4 regions of the Streptomyces sp. NPDC059499 genome follow, and region 4 is predicted to be linked to each of the others. Evidence: riboswitches for the same ligand, from Rfam matches in the RefSeq annotation. Region 4 holds a riboswitch; each other region holds the start of a gene.
The links. A riboswitch is a leader RNA that binds a small molecule or an ion and turns the genes downstream of it on or off. The one in region 4 is predicted to bind cobalamin.
Positions count from the first base shown of each region.

Region 1: another riboswitch for cobalamin. It lies ahead of cobN (cobaltochelatase subunit CobN); the one in region 4 lies ahead of ACFW9O_RS24720 (ribonucleoside-diphosphate reductase subunit alpha).
Region 2: another riboswitch for cobalamin. It lies ahead of ACFW9O_RS21445 (cobalamin biosynthesis protein); the one in region 4 lies ahead of ACFW9O_RS24720 (ribonucleoside-diphosphate reductase subunit alpha).
Region 3: another riboswitch for cobalamin. It lies ahead of ACFW9O_RS30550 (CbtB-domain containing protein); the one in region 4 lies ahead of ACFW9O_RS24720 (ribonucleoside-diphosphate reductase subunit alpha).

Region 1 covers NZ_JBHYTT010000002.1:645,708-649,912, reverse strand. The annotation lists gene cobN (cobaltochelatase subunit CobN) at 1-1,794, opposite strand, end outside; cobalamin riboswitch at 1,826-1,977, opposite strand; gene ACFW9O_RS08355 (cobalamin biosynthesis protein CobG) at 2,176-3,453, shown strand; gene ACFW9O_RS08350 (precorrin-8X methylmutase) at 3,521-4,147, shown strand; gene cobJ (precorrin-3B C(17)-methyltransferase) at 4,144-4,205, shown strand, end outside.
Region 2 covers NZ_JBHYTT010000009.1:54,213-58,417, reverse strand. The annotation lists gene ACFW9O_RS21450 (cobyric acid synthase) at 1-727, opposite strand, end outside; gene ACFW9O_RS21445 (cobalamin biosynthesis protein) at 724-1,671, opposite strand; cobalamin riboswitch at 1,801-1,928, opposite strand; gene ACFW9O_RS21440 (hypothetical protein) at 2,091-2,312, opposite strand; gene ACFW9O_RS21435 (anion permease) at 2,325-3,587, opposite strand; gene ACFW9O_RS21430 (class II aldolase/adducin family protein) at 3,892-4,205, shown strand, end outside.
Region 3 covers NZ_JBHYTT010000017.1:144,612-148,816, forward strand. The annotation lists gene ACFW9O_RS30535 (metallophosphoesterase family protein) at 1-323, shown strand, start outside; gene ACFW9O_RS30540 (4'-phosphopantetheinyl transferase) at 320-1,030, shown strand; gene ACFW9O_RS30545 (histidine phosphatase family protein) at 954-1,547, opposite strand; cobalamin riboswitch at 1,651-1,842, shown strand; gene ACFW9O_RS30550 (CbtB-domain containing protein) at 1,825-2,040, shown strand; gene ACFW9O_RS30555 (CbtA family protein) at 2,067-2,843, shown strand; gene ACFW9O_RS30560 (GNAT family N-acetyltransferase) at 2,956-3,468, opposite strand; gene ACFW9O_RS30565 (SDR family oxidoreductase) at 3,615-4,205, shown strand, end outside.
Region 4 covers NZ_JBHYTT010000011.1:187,693-191,897, forward strand. The annotation lists gene ACFW9O_RS24720 (ribonucleoside-diphosphate reductase subunit alpha) at 1-1,807, opposite strand, end outside; cobalamin riboswitch at 1,945-2,076, opposite strand; gene ACFW9O_RS24725 (GNAT family N-acetyltransferase) at 2,122-2,622, opposite strand; gene mctP (monocarboxylate uptake permease MctP) at 2,749-4,205, opposite strand, start outside.

The sequences.
Region 1 (4,205 bases), on a different contig from region 4:
CTGTTCGAGGCGGGCGATGTCGCCGTAGCTGTCGGCGCGTGCCATCGGCGGTACGAGGTGGTCGACCAGGGTGGCGTGCACGCGGCGCTTGGCCTGGGTGCCCTCGCCCGGGTCGTTCACCAGGAACGGGTAGACGAGCGGCAGATCTCCCAGTGCGGCGTCGGGGCCGCAGGCGGCGGACAGGCCGGCGTTCTTGCCGGGCAGCCACTCCAGGTTGCCGTGCTTGCCGAGGTGGATCATCGCGTCGGCGCCGAAACCGTTGTCGTCCGCGGACGCGGCGATCCAGCGGTAGGCGGCCAGGTAGTGGTGCGAGGGCGGCAGATCGGGGTCGTGGTAGATCGCGATCGGGTTCTCGCCGAAGCCGCGCGGAGGCTGGATGAGGATCAGCAGATTGCCGCGGCGCAGGGCGGCGAGCACGATGTCGCCCTCGGGGTTGCGGGACCGGTCGAGGAACATCTCGCCGGGGGCCGGGCCCCAGTGCCGCTCGACGGCCTCGCGGAGTTCGGCGGGCAGCGTGGCGAACCAGCGGCGGTAGTCGGCGGCGGGGATCCGGACCGGGTTGCGGGCCAGCTGCTCCTCGGTGAGCCACTCCTGGTCGTGGCCGCCGGCCTCGATCAGCGCGTAGATCAGCTCGTCGCCGTCGCCGGAGACCAGACCCGGGATCTCCTCCTCGGGCCCGAAGTCGTAGCCCTCGGCCCGGAGCCTGCGCAGCAGGGCGACGGCGCTCGCGGGGGTGTCGAGGCCGACGGCGTTGCCGATGCGGGAGTGCTTGGTCGGGTACGCGGACAGGACGAGGGCGATCCGCTTCTCGGCGGCCGGGATGTGGCGGAGCCGGGCGTGCCGTACGGCGATTCCGGCGACCCGTGCCGCACGCTCGGCGTCGGCGACGTACGCGGGCAGGCCGTCCTCGTCGATCTCCTTGAAGGAGAACGGCACCGTGATCAGGCGGCCGTCGAACTCCGGCACCGCGATCTGGGTGGCGGCGTCGAGCGGGGAGACGCCCTCGTCGTTCTCCTCCCAGGCGGCGCGGGGGCTGGTGAGGCAGAGCGCCTGGAGCACCGGGACGTCGAGGCCGGTGAGGGCGCCCGCGTCCCAGGACTCGTCGTCGCCGCCCGCGGACGCGGTGGCCGGCTTGGTGCCGCCCGCGGCGAGGACGGTGGTCACGATGGCGTCGGCGGCACGGAGTTCGTCGATGAGTTCGGGCTCGGGCGTACGGAGCGAGGCGACGTACAGCGGGAGGGCGCGGGATCCCGCGTCCTCGACGGCGGTGCAGAGCGCTTCGATGAACGCCGTGTTCCCGCTCATGTGGTGGGCGCGGTAGTACAACACCGCCACGGTGGGCCCGGTGATGCCCTCACGGGCCGTCCGCTCCAGCGGGCCCCAGGCGGGGGCGGGGGCGGGCGGCTCGAAGCCGTGGCCGGTGAGCAGCACGGTGTCGGACAGGAACCGGGCCAGCTGCTCCAGGTTGGCGGGGCCGCCGTGCGCGAGATAGGCGTGCGCCTCGGCGGCGATGCCGATGGGGACGGTGGACGCGGCCATCAGCTGGGCGTCGGGGGCCTGTTCGCCGGTCAGCACGACGACGGGACGACCGGTCGCCAGCACCTGGTCGAGGCCGTCCTGCCAGGCCCGTACGCCGCCGAGGAGGCGCACGACGACGAGGTCCGTGCCGTCCAGCAGCTCCGGGAGTTCGTCGAGGGAGAGCCGGGAGGGGTTGGCGTAGCGGTAGTTGACCGGGCCCGCGGATGCGCGGGCGCTGAGCAGGTCGGTGTCGGACGTCGACAGGAGCAGGATCATGCGGCGTCAGCCCTTCCTCGGGGTGTCCACGCCCCGGGCGGTGTCGGACGGCAGGAGTTCCTGACTCGCCCGGTCGTGGACCGGGCTCACAGTGGCGGGACCGCGCCGGAATCTCACCGGGCTTCCTCCCATGTCGCCGTCTGGCGATGGCGGGCCGAACGGACCGCCGCTAGGCATAGTAGGCGCCGGGTGGCCGGGCGTGACGGGATGCCCCTGGACGGGACTTGTCCCGGTGGCACGACGGGCCGGTTCTCGCCCTGCGGCGGCCGGGACCGGGCAACGAACCCGGCACGGCCCCGGACCGGTCGCGGTTCCGGGTCCGGCCGGTGGGTGTCCTACAGGTCACAGTCACCGTAGGGCTGTGCCGCGGTCACGGTCGGTATGCTCGCCGCCATGCCCCCATCCGCCCTCCCGCCCCGGTCTCCGGGCGGTGATGCCTGCCCCGGAACGCTGCGTCTGCACCGGGCGGACGACGGTGCGCTGGCGCGGGTCCGGCTGCCCGGTGGAGTGCTGACCGTTGCTCGGGCGAACGCTCTCGGGGAGGCCGCGGTGCGGCTGGGCGACGGTGAGTTGCATCTCACCTCGCGCGGCAATGTGCAGCTGCGCGGGCTCGCCCCGGACTGCGGTGCGGAGTTGGCCGGACTGCTGGTCAGCGCCGGGCTGCTGCCCTCCGAACGCCACGAGCGGATACGCAACGTCGTCGCTTCCCCCCTCGCGGGGCTCGACGGCCTCGGGGCCGCCGAAGTCGGAGTGTGGCTGGCCGGACTTGACCGTCTGCTGTGCGGAAGCGACCGTGCGACCGCGCTCTCCGGCCGCTTCCTGTTCGCACTCGATGACGGCCGCGGTGATGTGGATGCCCTCGGCGCCGACCTCACCCTGCTGGCCCGTGACGACGGCGACGCGATGCTGCGTGTCGGGGACACCGACACCGTCCTGCGTATCCCGGCCTCCCAAGGGCCCCGCGCCGCGCTCCTGGCCGCCGAAGCCTTTCTGGACGCCGCCCCGGACACCGGTGCCTGGCGGGTCAAGGACCTGCCGTGCGGCGCCGCCGCACTGGCCGACGACGTCGTACGGCGGTTGAGGCGAACCGGTACCGCCGTGTCGGAGGACCGCCATCCCCGCCCCCACGCATCCCTCCCGCCTGCCCTCGGCGCCGTACGCGGCGGCCGCCGCGATGTCGCGCTGTCCGTCGGCGTACCGCTGGGGCGCCTGGACCCGGACCGGTGGCGGCTCCTGTCGAGCGCCGGCGAACTGCGGCTCACCCCGTGGCGCGGCGTCGTCGTCACCGGCGTCGCACCGGATCACGCGGACGAGCTGCTCGCCGCCCTCGCGGAGGCCGGTCTGATCACCGGGCCCGGCTCGCCGTGGGCCGGGGTCGGGGCGTGCATCGGACGGCCCGGCTGCGCGAAGTCGCTGGCCGACGTGCGGGCCGAAGCGGGGGCCGCCGTCGGACCCGCGGGACGGCTGCCTGTGTACTGGTCCGGGTGCGAACGCCGCTGCGGCCATCCGCACGGGGAGTGGATCGACGTGGTCGCCACCCCGGACGGACACCGGATCTCCCATGTGACGGGGGACCGGTCGGACGCCACGGCAACGGTCCGGGACAACCCTGCCGCGCTGGCCGCCGCCGTGGCAGCGGCGCGAGGCTCTCGCACCTGACCGCGCATCACCTGTTCACCTGTGTCCGGCCGCAGGCCACAAACCCGATGAAGAAAGCGACAGCACTGTGCATCAGTACGAGAAGGACGGACCGGCGATCTACCGCCAGTCCTTCGCCACCATCCGCGCGGAGGCGGATCTGGCAGGGCTGCCCGCCGACGTGAGCCAGGTCGCCGTCCGCATGATCCATGCCTGCGGCATGGTCGACCTCGTACGCGATCTCGCCTTCTCGCCGGATGCCGTGGCCGGCGCCCGCGCGGCGCTGCGGTCCGGTGCGCCCATCCTGTGCGACGTGGCCATGGTCGCCAGCGGTGTCACCCGAAAGCGGCTGCCGGCGGACAACGACGTGGTGTGCACCCTGTCCGACCCGGCCGTCCCGGAACTGGCCGCGAAGCTCGGCACCACCCGCAGCGCCGCCGCACTGGAACTGTGGCGCGACCGCATGGAAGGGGCTGTCGTCGCCGTCGGCAACGCGCCCACCGCCCTCTTCCGGCTCCTGGAGATGATCGAGGAGGGCGCCCCGCGCCCCGCCGCCGTCATCGGTGTCCCGGTCGGCTTCATCGGCGCCGCCGAGTCCAAGGACGCGCTGGCCGCCCATCCGTCCCGCCTCGAGCACCTGATCGTGCGCGGCCGTCGCGGCGGCAGCGCCATGGCCGCGGCGGCCATCAACGCGATCGCCAGCGAGGAAGAGTGAGCGTGAGCGAGCACAAGAAGACCGGACGGCTGTACGGGGTCGGGCTCGGGCCCGGCGA
Region 2 (4,205 bases), on a different contig from region 4:
GTCCGTCCTCCTCGTCGATACCGAGGCCGTGGGCGAACGGCAGCACCCCGTACGTACGGCGCCCGGTGAGCTCGTACAGCATGTCCAGGCCGGGCTCCAGCAGCGACACATCGCCGCGGAACTTGTTGACGAGGTACCCGGCGACCAGCGACTGGTCCTCGGCGCTCAGCAGCGCCGTCGTCCCGAAGAACGAAGCGAACACCCCGCCCCGGTCGATGTCCCCGACGACCAGCACCGGGAAGCGAGCCGCCCGCGCGATGCCCATGTTCACGATGTCCGTGCGCCGCAGATTGATCTCGGCGGGACTGCCCGCCCCCTCGCAGATCACGGCGTCATACGTGCCCCGTAGTTGCTCCAGACAGTCCACGACCGTCCCCAGCAGCGATTCCTGACGGCCGCCGTGGTAGCCCCGTGCGCTCATCTCGCCGACCGGCTTCCCCATCAGGACCACCTGACTGGAGCGGTCACCACCGGGCTTGAGCAGCACCGGATTCATCAGCACGCTCGGCTCCACCCGGGCGGCCTGCGCCTGCATCGCCTGGGCGCGGCCGATCTCCGCGCCCTCGTGGGTGACGAACGAGTTCAGCGACATGTTCTGCGCCTTGAACGGTGCGACCTTCACCCCCCGGCGCACCAGCCACCGGCAGATTCCCGCCGTGACGACGCTCTTGCCCGCGTCCGAGGTCGTTCCCGCGACCAACAGCCCGCCGCCCTGTCCGCCGCTCATGCCCGGCCTCTCCTTCCCGAAGCCAGCCGCGCGGCCGCACACACGCCGAGGGCCAGCACACTCACCCGGCGCGACAGCCGCACCGCGCGTTCGATATCCGTGACCCGCACGTCCCGGCCGTTCTCCCCGTTGAGCACGGGCCGGTGCTCGACCCGCCCGCCGTACGCGAGGGTCCCGCCGAGGCGCACACCGAGCGCACCCGCGAACGACGCCTCCACCGGGCCCGCGTTGGGGCTCGGATGCTTGCCCGCGTCGGCCCGCCAGGCGCGTACGGCCTCGCGCGGACGGCCACCGGCGGCCACCGCGAGCACGGCGGTGAGGCGGGCACCCGGCCAGCCGGCGAGGTCGTCGAGGCGGGCCGAGGCCCAGCCGTAGCGCCGGTGGCGCGGCGACCTGTGGCCGACCATGGCGTCGAGGGTGTTGACGGCCCGGAACCCGACGAGGCCCGGGACACCGCCGAGGGCGCCCCACACCAGAGCGCCGACGACGGCGTCGGAGGTGTTCTCGGCGACGGACTCCACCACCGCGCGGGCGATCTGCTGTCCGTCGAGGGACTGGGGGTCACGGCCGCAGAGGTGCGGCAGCCGCTCCCGGGCCACCTCGATGTCACCGGCGGCGAGCGCACCGCCGATGGCGCGGGCCTCCCGGCCCAGCGACGTACCGCCGATGACGGACCAGGTGGCGGCGGCGGTCAGGGCCACGGCAGCGGCGGGACGGTTCCGTACGGCACGGGCGGCCAGCGCGGCGGCGCCCACGGCGCCCCCGGCGCAGACGAGCGCGTGCAGGGCGCCCCAGCCGCGGTGATCGCGCCACAGCCGGCTCTCGACGCCTGCCGCGGCCTGCCCGAAGGCGGCGACGGGGTGGCCCCGCCGGGGGTCACCCAGCAGCAGGTCGCCGATCAGACCGGCGGTGGCGCCGTACGCGAAGATGCGGTCGGCTCGCACGGTTCAGCCGGCCGTCGTGCCTCGAAGGACGTTCGGAGCGGGTGGCACAGGGACCGACGCACGGCAGCCAGGCATGGCAGATGTCCTTAACTCAGGGTCCGCGCCCTGGTTCGACGTGACCGGCGACGAGAGTCTCCTGGCTTCCGGATCCGCAGTTCCCCCGGCCTTCCAGTCCGTGCCGGACCGTGACTTCCGTGTGGGGGCCTGCTCCCCGGTGACAGTGGCGGGACCGCGCCGGATTCGCACCGGCTTCCTCTCCTGTCGCCGTAAATGGCACCGGCAGTCCACCACGCCCCGTGAACGCCCGTCAACCTGCCGTTGACCTGCGGGAGTGCAGTGTGCGCAGACGCACATCGGGCCGGACACACACGTGGTGTGTCCGGCCCGATGCGAGGAGACGGCGGCGTGGTGCCGGGTGGTCAGACGACGATCAGATAGATCCCGTAGGCGACCGCCGCCGCGCACAGCCCGAAGCAGGCGTACGCGCCGGTGCGCGCCAGCGTGAGAGATCCGCCGGACTGAACCGCCGCGGCCTGCTTGGAGAGGCCGATGATGCCGAGAGTGAAGAGGCCGACCAGTGCGACGGTGACCACGAGGCTGACGCCGAAGACGGAGGCGAGAGCTGCCCAGTCGATGTTCATGCGGATCTGTCCTTACACCGTGGCCGGTCGGGCCGGGTCGGCCGGGGATCCGGCCGTCGGGGCCGGGGCCGGGATGGTGGTCTTGAGGTCCGGGACGCCGGAGCCGACGGGCGGAGGGCTGACGGCCGCGATGGCGGTGGTGACGACGCCCGCGGGCTCGGCGTCCGTCTCGTTGACGTTGGTGTGGTCGACCGGCTTGCGGCGCGACAGCAGCCAGATGGCACCGGAGCCCGCGACGAGGAGCACGGCGACCACGCCGACACCCCAGGGGCCCTGTTTGGTGAGGAACTCCGCGCCCGCGCCGACCAGACCGGCGGCCGGCAGGGTCAGGCCCCAGGCGATGAACATGCGGGTGGCCGTGGACCAGCGGACCACGCCTCCCTTGCGTCCGAGACCGGCGCCCATCACGGCACCGGAGCAGGACTGGGTGGTGGAGAGGGAGAAGCCGAGGTGCGAGGAGGCCAGGATGACCGTGGCCGCACTGGTCTGGGCGGCGAAGCCCTGCGGCGGCTTGAGCTCGGTGAGGCCGCTGCCCATGGTGCGGATGATGCGCCAGCCGCCGAGGTAGGTGCCCATCGCGATGGCGATACCGGCGGAGGCGATGACCCAGACCGGCGGGTTGGAACCGGGGGCGAGCACGCCTCCGGTGACCAGGGCCAGGGTGATGATGCCCATCGTCTTCTGGGCGTCGTTGGTGCCGTGGGCGAGCGAGACGAGACCGGCCGAGGCGATCTGTCCGGCCCGGTAGCCCTTGGCGGTCGACTTCAGCTGCGCCTCGTCGGTGATCTTCCGGTTGAGGCGGTACGTCAGCTTCGTGGCCAGCAGTGCGGCCAGACCGGCGACGAGCGGGGCCGCAATCGCGGGCAGGAGGACCTTCGTGACGACGGTGCCTCCGTTGATCGAGGACCATCCGGCCGACATCACCGCGGCGCCGATGAGACCGCCGAAGAGTGCGTGGGAGGAGCTGGAGGGCAGGCCGACCAGCCAGGTCAGTAGATTCCACAGGATGGCGCCGACGAGCGCCGCGAAGATGACCTCGGTTCTGAGGCCGTTCTCGTTGATGATCCCGCCGGAGATCGTCTTGGCGACCTCCACCGACAGGAACGCGCCGACGAGGTTGAGAACGGCGGACATGGCCACCGCTGTCTTGGGCTTGAGAGCGCCGGTCGAGATGGTGGTGGCCATCGCGTTGGCGGTGTCGTGGAAACCGTTCGTGAAATCGAACACGAGAGCTGTCACGATCACGATCGCGAGCAGCAGCGTGATGTGTTCCATTTACCCAGGCAATCGTTCGACGTCAGTGGCTGTAGGAACGTAAGCAACCTGGGTGAACGGAAGATGAACTGGGCAGGGCGTTGCGGTGACCCCAAGCGCGAACAGCCATTCCGCTTGTGTGCGCCCGAGGCGGTCGCAGCGGGCCGCGGCGGTGGGGGAACCGGCCTGCGCCGGGTTTCGGCGCCCACCTGGTCTGCCGCATTTGCCCCATTGGAGAGACATCGCTCACGTGCTCAGCGACGGCTTCGCCCGACAGACCCGACGGACCCGGCGTGATCCGAATGCCTGACCCTAGGATCGCCGCATGAGCGATCAGCACCAGGACGCGATCGAGCGGGCATGGGACGGCGTCGTCGCGACGGCCCGCAGGACTGCCGCGGACGGACTGGTCGTCGGCACCTCGGGCAACGTGTCGGCGCGGGTCGGCGGAGTCGTCCTGGTCACCCCCAGTGGAGTGCCCTACGACCGGCTGGGCCCCGGGGACGCGGTCGGCGTCGACCTCGAAGGGCGCCGGGTCCTCGGCGACATGGCCCCGACCAGCGAGCTCCCCCTCCACCTGGCCGTCTACAACAACAACAGCGGCGCCGCCGCCGTCGTGCACACCCACGCGGTCCACGC
Region 3 (4,205 bases), on a different contig from region 4:
ACGACCCGGACGTCCCTCTGGTGATCGCCGGTCACTGGCCGCTGGTGCGCGAACCCACATCCGTCATGTGGTACCCGGAGTTCGCCCAGTGGTGCGGCACGGAACTGACGGCCGACTGGCACCGCCGCTTCAACGTCGCCGCCGTCGTCTACGGGCACCTCCACATCCCCCGTACGACCTGGTACGACGGGGTGCGCTTCGAGGAGGTCTCGATCGGTTATCCCAGGGAGTGGCGCAAACGCGGCCACCCACGGGGCCTGCTGCGTCAGATCCTTCCCTACACGGGCGAACAGCCCCCGGCCGAGCCGGGGGAGGAGGCGTGATCGAGCAACTGCTCCCCGAGTACGTCGCCTGCGCGGACACCTTCGAGGCGGATGCTCCGGTGGGGACGCTCTACCCCGAGGAAGCGGAGGTGGTCGCTCGCAGCGTGGACCGGCGCCGGCACGAGTTCGCGGCCGTGCGCGGCTGCGCGAGACGGGCCATGGCGGCCCTCGGGCTTCCTCCCGCGCCGGTGTTGCGCGGCCACCGGGGGGTGCCCCTGTGGCCCGAGGGGGTCGTGGGCAGCATGACGCACTGCGAGGGCTACCGAGCCGCGGCGTTGGCCCGGGCGTCAGAGGTCCGCGCGCTGGGCATCGACGCGGAACCGGACGAAGCACTGCCGGCCGACGTGTGGGAGGCCATCTCGCTCCCCTCGGAGAGGCGGCGGATCGGCCTGGTCGCGGACGGCGCGGCCCCCCACTGGGACCGGCTGGTCTTCAGCGCCAAGGAGAGTGTTTTCAAGACGTGGTACCCGCTCACCGGCATCGAGCTCGACTTCGACGAGGCGGAGATCGAGTTCAGCCGGGGCGAAGGGGCTTGGCACCGGGGCACCTTCACGGCGCAGCTGTTCCGCACGGCGCCCGGGATACCGGGCACGTTCGAGGGAAGGTGGCTGGTCCAGGACGGGTTCGCGGTTACCGCGATCGCCCTGCCCCACGTGCTTCCGGAGGGCGACCGCACCGCAGGTTCCACCTGCCCGCCCGTCCGCTGAGCTCGGTGAGTGCGAGCGGGGGCACGTCCAGCCGCCAGAAGGCCTGTACCGGCAGAGTCAGCGCCTGGACCACGGCCGCGCGGACGACCGCGGGTTCGACCACCGCCATGACCCGCACGTCGCGGTCCCCGGCCAGGGTCTCCAGCCAACCGCCCACCCGCTCCGCCAGGTCCAGGAGCGACTCGCCTCCGTGCGGGGCGGCCGAGGGGTCGGCCAGCCAGGCGGACACGGCGTCGGGTTCGGCGGCGCTGACGTCCGACAGACGTTGCCCGCTCCAGCGCCCCATGTGCCAGTCGCGGAGCGCGGGTTCGGCACCGGGGGCGAGTCCGAGCGCCTGAGCGGTCTGCAGACAGCGTTCCGAAGGGCCGCGCACGTACCGGTCGGCTCCCGGCACGTCACCGGCTGCGTCCTCGGCCCCGCGCAGACCCGCCTCGTCCAACGGTGCGTCACCCTCGAAGCGCGCCTCTCGCGCCGCCGCGTTCATGGCCGGTGAGATCAACATCACCCGTACCGTCATGCTCCGCCTCCCCTTCTTCAACAACTGCCCGATGCGTAGGCGCCCCATGGGAACACGGCCCGTGCCGCGGGGCGTGACCGGGACGGTTGCACCGTGGCGGCGCCCGAGCAACAGGCGGTATGGTCGCGGCAACCAAGACGAGGTGTGAACGGAAGTCCGGTGAGAATCCGGCACGGTCGCGCCACTGTGTACCCGCTCCTTCTGCGGGAAAGTCAGACCCGGCACCTTCGTCTCAGGCACCACGACAGGGACGCGTGTTCCCACAGGAGGTTCTGCCATGGCACATTCTGCTGCCCCAGCCGCGATCGCACCCGCGATCACCCCCATCTCCCTGAAGGCTATTGCCCCCTGGGCCGTCTTCTTCGGCATCCTGATGCTGGTCCTGCTGTACTTCGTCGGAGCCGAGCAGGGCGCCACCGCGGTCTTCGCGGGTGAGTCCGTGCACGAGTGGGTCCACGACGGACGCCACCTCCTCGGATTCCCCTGCCACTGAGATTCCGGGAATCAGGGGAACGTTCCATGAACTCCGTATCGGTCAGAGCTCTGCTCGTCCGCGGGATGCTGGCCGGCCTCGTGGCCGGCGCGCTCGCCCTTGCCGTGGCCTACTTCCTCGGTGAGTCCCGCGTGGACGCCGCCATCGCGCTGGAAGAGTCACACGCCCACGACCACGGCGGCGGCGAGGAACTCGTCAGCCGCACGATGCAGGCCACCGGCGGTCTCGCCACCGGTGTCCTCGTATTCGGCGTGGCCATCGGCGGCATCGCCGCACTCGTCTTCTGTTACGCCCTGGGCCGCATCGGCAGTTTCGGCCCCAGGGCCACGGCCGCGCTCGTCGCGGGTGCGGCCCTGCTGACGGTGTACGTCGTGCCGTTCCTGAAGTACCCGGCGAACCCGCCGGCTGTCGGAAACCCCGACACCATCGGACAGCGCACCGGCATGTTCTTCCTGATGGTCGCTCTCAGCGTGCTGCTGGCCGTTGCCGCCGTGATGTTCGGCAAACGTCTCGCACCCCGCCTGGGCAACTGGAACGCGACGACTGCCGCAGGGGCCGGCTATGTCCTGCTGATCGGGCTCGCCTACGCCTTCCTGCCCTCGTTCAACGAGGTCGGCACGGACTTCCCGGCCAGCCTGCTGTGGGAGTTCCGGCTGTCCACGCTCGCTGTCCAGACGACGCTCTGGACCGTCTTCGGTCTCGTCTTCGGCTACCTGACCGAGCGGCTTCTCGTACCGGCCGCGCGTACCGCATCGTCGGCGGGTGACCGTACGGCACCTCGCACGGCCGATGCCGTGAGCTGACCTTCCAGCCCCGCAGGGGGCTTGCGGCAAGTGAACCCGCCGGGGATACCCGGCGGGTTCCGTCATGTGCGGCCGGGGCCGAGCTCTGCGTTCAGGCGTCCGGCGTCGGGGGTCAGGCGCCCGGCCGGCCGGTTCGTATCCAGTCGATACGGAAGTGCTTGAGCCTGTCGTCCTCGCCGACCAGCCGCATACCTGCCGCTGCCATGACGTGGTGCGAGCGGGTGTTGTCGAGATCGGCGTCGCCCTTCACGGACGCGACCCCCTGGGAACGCGCGAAGGCCAGAAGGGCCCGTAGCGCCTCGGAGGCGTACCCCCGACCGCGTACCGAGGGGATCAACCCGTAGCCGATCGTCACCCGACCGTCGGAATCGGGCCTTCCGTGAAAGCCCACGCCGCCTATCACGGCCCCGTCCGCGCGGCGGCGGATCTCGTAGGCGCCGAACGGTTGGGGGCTGCCGGCGTCCGCGCAGGTCTCCAGGAAACGGCGGGCGACCCCGCGGTCGCCGTCCCCGGGGTATCCGGGTGCCCAAAGGGTGCCTGCCGGCGGTTCGCCCGCCTCCACCGATGCGGCTTCGGCCGCGCTCAGCGGGTGCAGCAGGAGGCGTGTCGTCATGAGGTTGTCCATGACAGCCCGGAGTATCACCTCGGCAGGGACCGATGCACGCGAGTTTCGCCACCGTCCCTGCGTAGCGTTGCTACGGTAATGGTGTTAGCGTTGTTCGTGATGGGGTCGCGGAGACGGCCGGAACCCCTCTGTCGCAGGAGCAGGTCATGAGTGAGCAACAGCAGCACACCACCGCGGCGCGCAGGGTCGCTCTGGTCACCGGGGGATCGCGAGGCATCGGGCGTGAGAGCGCCGAGCGGCTCGCGGCCGACGGATTCGCCGTCGTCGTCAACTACGCGGGCAACAGGACCGAGGCCGAAGCGGCCGTCGAGGCGGTCATCTCCGCCGGTGGCGAAGGATTCGCGTTTCAGGCGGACGTCGCCGACGAGACGGCCGTGGCCGCCCTCTTCGACGCGGCCGAGGCCGCCTTCGGCGGGATCGACGTGGTCGTCCACGCCGCGGGTGTCATGACGCTCGCACCCCTGGTCGATACCGACCTCGATGCCCTGGACCGGATGCACCGCACCAACATCCGCGGCACGTTCGTCGTCGACCAGCAGGCGGCGCGACGCCTCCGTGAGGGCGGGGCGATCATCAACTTCTCCAGCTCGGTACTCTCGCTCGCCATCCCGGGATACAGCGCCTACGCGGCCACCAAAGGGGCGGTGGAGGCCATGACGCTGATCCTCGCCCGTGAGCTGCGCGGCCGGGACATCACGGTCAACGCCGTGGCCCCCGGCCCGACCGCCACCGCGCTG
Region 4 (4,205 bases):
CGACCCGGGCACGCAGCGCGTCCCAGCGCTCCGGCCAGTTCAGCTCGGTGTCGTAGTGGTCGGGGTGCAGCACACCGCGGGCGGCGCGCGTCTCGGACCAGGCAGGCAGCGGGCCCGAACGCTCCGCGAGGTCGCACGACGCCTCGTACGCGGCCAGCATGATCCGCTCGGAGATCCGCGTCGAGAGCGCGCGGGCCTCGGGCGAGTCGAAGGGCAGCCGCAACTGGAAGAAGACGTCCTGCAGGCCCATCGCACCCAGGCCCACCGGACGCCAGCGGGCGTTGGAGCGGCCTGCCTGCTCGGTCGGGTAGAAGTTGATGTCCACCACGCGGTCGAGGAAGGTCACGGCGGTACGGACCGTGGCGTCCAGCCGCTCCCAGTCCATCTCCCCGCCGACGACGAACGCGCCGAGGTTGACCGAACCCAGGTTGCAGACGGCCGTCTCGCCGTCGTCGGTGACCTCGAGGATCTCCGTGCACAGGTTCGACGAGTGCACGACCCTGCCCGGTTCGGCGGTCTGGTTCGCGGTGCGGTTGGAGGCGTCCTTGAACGTCATCCAGCCCTGACCGGTCTGGGCGAGCGTCCGCATCATCCGGCCGTACAGCTCACGGGCGGGCATCGTCCTGCGGGCCAGGCCCTTGGCCTCCGCCGCACGGTAGGCGGCATCGAACTCGTCGCCCCACAGGTCGACCAGCTCGGGGGTGTCGGCCGGGGAGAACAGCGACCACTCGGTGTCCGCGTCGACGCGGCGCATGAACTCGTCGGGGATCCAGTGCGCCAGATTCAGGTTGTGCGTGCGGCGCTGGTCCTCACCCGTGTTGTCGCGCAGCTCAAGGAACTCCTCGATGTCCGCGTGCCAGGTCTCCAGGTAGACGGCGGCGGCGCCCTTGCGGCGGCCCCCCTGGTTGACCGCGGCGACCGAGGCGTCGAGCGTCTTCAGGAACGGCACGATGCCGTTGGAGTGCCCGTTGGTGCCACGGATCAGCGAACCCCGGGCGCGGATACGGGAGTACGAGAGGCCGATTCCCCCGGCGTGCTTGGACAGCCGCGCCACCTGGTGGTAGCGGTCGTAGATCGAGTCGAGCTCGTCCAGCGGGGAGTCCAGCAGATAGCAGGAGGACATCTGCGGGTGCCGGGTACCGGAGTTGAACAGGGTGGGCGAGGAGGGCAGGTAGTCGAGCCGGCTCATCAGCCCGTACAGCGAGGCGACTTCGTCCAGGGCACGCTCGGAGGTGTCCTCGGCGAGGCCGGCGGCCACCCGGAGCATGAAGTGCTGCGGGGTCTCGATGACCTGGCGGGTGAGCGGATGGCGCAGCAGGTAGCGGCTGAACAGCGTCCGCAGCCCGAAGTAGCCGAAACGGTCGTCGGCGCCGTCGGCGAGAGCCTGCCCGACCAGCGCGTCGAGGGCGTCCGCGTGCAGCGTGACGAACTCCGCCGTACGGTCCGCGATCAGGCCCTCACGGTGGCCGACGGCGACCGAGGCGGAGAAGGAGACGGCGCCCTGGCCGGCGGCCTCGTCCGCGATGGTGCGGGTGAGGAGCCGTGCGGCGAGCCGGGAGTAGGCGGGGTCCTCGGAAATCAGGCCCGCGGCGGCCTCGGTGGCCAGCGAGCGCAGCTCGGCCTCGTCCGACCGGGCGTTGCGGCCGCGCAGCGCGGCGGCGGCGACCCGTCCGGGGTCGGTGTCGGGCAGATCGACGGTGAGGTCGGTCAGGGTCCGCAGCAGTGCGGTCCCGGGCCCGTCGGGCATGGCATGCGCGGACTCGGCTGAATCGACCGCTGAAACCGGATCGGCTGGCGCGATGGTCACTGGGACTACCCCTCGCTCGGCTCGGGGCCGGCGGGAGCGGGGGCAGCCGGGCAGGGCGGTACCCGGGAAAGGGGCAGCACTGCGCACGGCGTCCACCGGCCCTCCGCGAGGCCCGGACGTCAGGCGTCCGGTTCGGTCGAGCCGGACGCGCTGTCAGCAGGTCTTCGGACTTCCGGGTGCGCAGAAGCGCACCAATCACACCGTTGCGGGACAGTTCCGGATTCGCACCGGATTCCCCTGCGGAGACAGCGAGCATGAGCATACATGTGGGGGGCGTCGGACATGGCAGCCCCCACATGTTGTGTCGCGCTCGGTCAGAGCTCCAGGCGGAATGTCATCAGCGAGATGTGCTCGACGGGCTTCCAGTCCCGTTCCGGGGTCCGTACGAAGCCGAGGCGCCGGTAGATCCGATGGGCGCCCAGCATGGCCTGCTGCGTCGACAGCACGAGACCGGAGACGCCCTCCGTGGCCCGTGCCCGGTCGATACAGGCGCGTACGAGCGCCTCGCCCGCCCCGCGTCCACGGGCTTCGCGGGAGACGGCCAGCATCCGGAACTCGGCCTCGTCCACCCCGGCGATGTCCGCCCACGCGCTGCCGGGCGCCGCGTAGGTCACACCGCCGAGCAGCGTGCCCTCACCGTCCACCGCGACAAGTACCTCCGCCTCGGCGGCCCGGCGGCCGACCGCGCGCAGTTCCGCCAGATAGGGGTCGTCGGCGCCGAAGTCCAGCAACTCGTCGGCGAGGTACGCCTCGGCGGTGATGCCGGCCAGTGCCTCGTGTTCCTGGAGGCCGACGGGCCTGATAACGATGTCCATGGGCGGGAGTCTGCCGCAGGCGGAGGCGAGGGTCGAACTCCTTTGCACCGGCCCGGAACGCAGTGGGCCGCCGCGCCCCTTGGGGACGCGGCGGCCCGCTCCGGAACCTGCTCCCGAAAGGCGGGGTCAGTGACTGCCGTCCGCGGCCTCCACGGTGGGAGCGCCGCCCTGGGCACCCACGGTGGGAGCGCCGCCCGGGGCACCCACCGTGGCCGGCGGGAGCACCTTCTGGACGCCCGGGTCGCCCGCGTCCGCCGTGTAGTCGGACGGGGAGGTCTCGTCGATCCCGGCCGGTGCCTTCAGCGCGTTCAGGACGAAGGTCAGGACGACCACCACGACGACGTTCAGTACGAACGCGGTCAGACCGATGTAGCCGATCTCGCCGATGCCGGGAATCTCCTTCGAGGACCCGCCGAAGTGCTTCTGGGTCGGGCTGGCGACGCCGTACGCGGCGACCGTGCCGTAGATCATGCCGACCGCCCAGCCCGCGATCAGGGCCCAGCGGTGGAACCACCGGGTGAACAGGCCGCCCACCAGGGCCGGCATCGTCTGGAGGATCCAGATCCCGCCGAGCAGCTGGAAGTTGATCGCGACCGTCTTGTCCATGGTGAGGACGAAGGCGAGCGCACCGACCTTCACCAGGAGCGAGACCAGCTTGGAGACCTTGGTCTCCTGGGCCGGGGTCGCATCGGGTTTGATGAAGTCCTTGTAGATGTTGCGGGTGAAGAGGTTCGCCGCGGCGATCGACATGATCGCCGCGGGCACCAGCGCACCGATGCCGATCGCGGCGAAGGCCACACCGGCGAACCAGTCGGGGAACATGTTCTCGAACAGCTGCGGAATGGCCAGCTGGCCGTTGTCCACCTTCACTCCGGCGGCGATCGCCATGAAACCGAGCAGGGCCAGCAGGCCGAGCATCAGCGAATACAGCGGCAGGATCGTGGTGTTGCGCCGGATCACGTCACGGCTGCGGCTGGAGAGCGTCGCCGTGATGGAGTGCGGGTACATGAAGAGCGCCAGCGCCGAGCCCAGGGCCAGCGTGGCATAACCCCATTGACCCATCTCGCCGGGCACGAGAGCACCGCGTGGCTTGCCCGTTGCCTCGTTCGTCTGCGAGAAGGCTTCGCCCGCCTTGGCGAAGATGTCGTCGAATCCGCCGAGTTTGATGGGGATGTAGATGATGGCGACCGCGATGACCAGATAGATCAGGCCGTCCTTGACGAACGCGATCAGTGCGGGCGCGCGCAGTCCCGAGGAGTAGGTGTACGCGGCGAGTACGGCGAACGCGATCAGCAGCGGCAGGTCCTTGATGAACCAGTGCGTGGTCTCGCCGCCGCCGACGCCCATGACGTCCAGCACGGCCTGGATGCCGACGAGCTGGAGGGCGATGTACGGCATCGTGGCGAGGATGCCGGTGACGGCGACCGCCAGCGACAGCCCCTTCGAGCCGAAGCGTCCGCGGACGAAGTCCGAGGTGGTCACGTAGCCGTGCTTGTGCGAGACGGACCAGAGCCGCGGCAGGAACGTGAAGATCAGTGGGTAGACGAGGATGGTGTACGGGACGGCGAAGAAGCCGGCCGCGC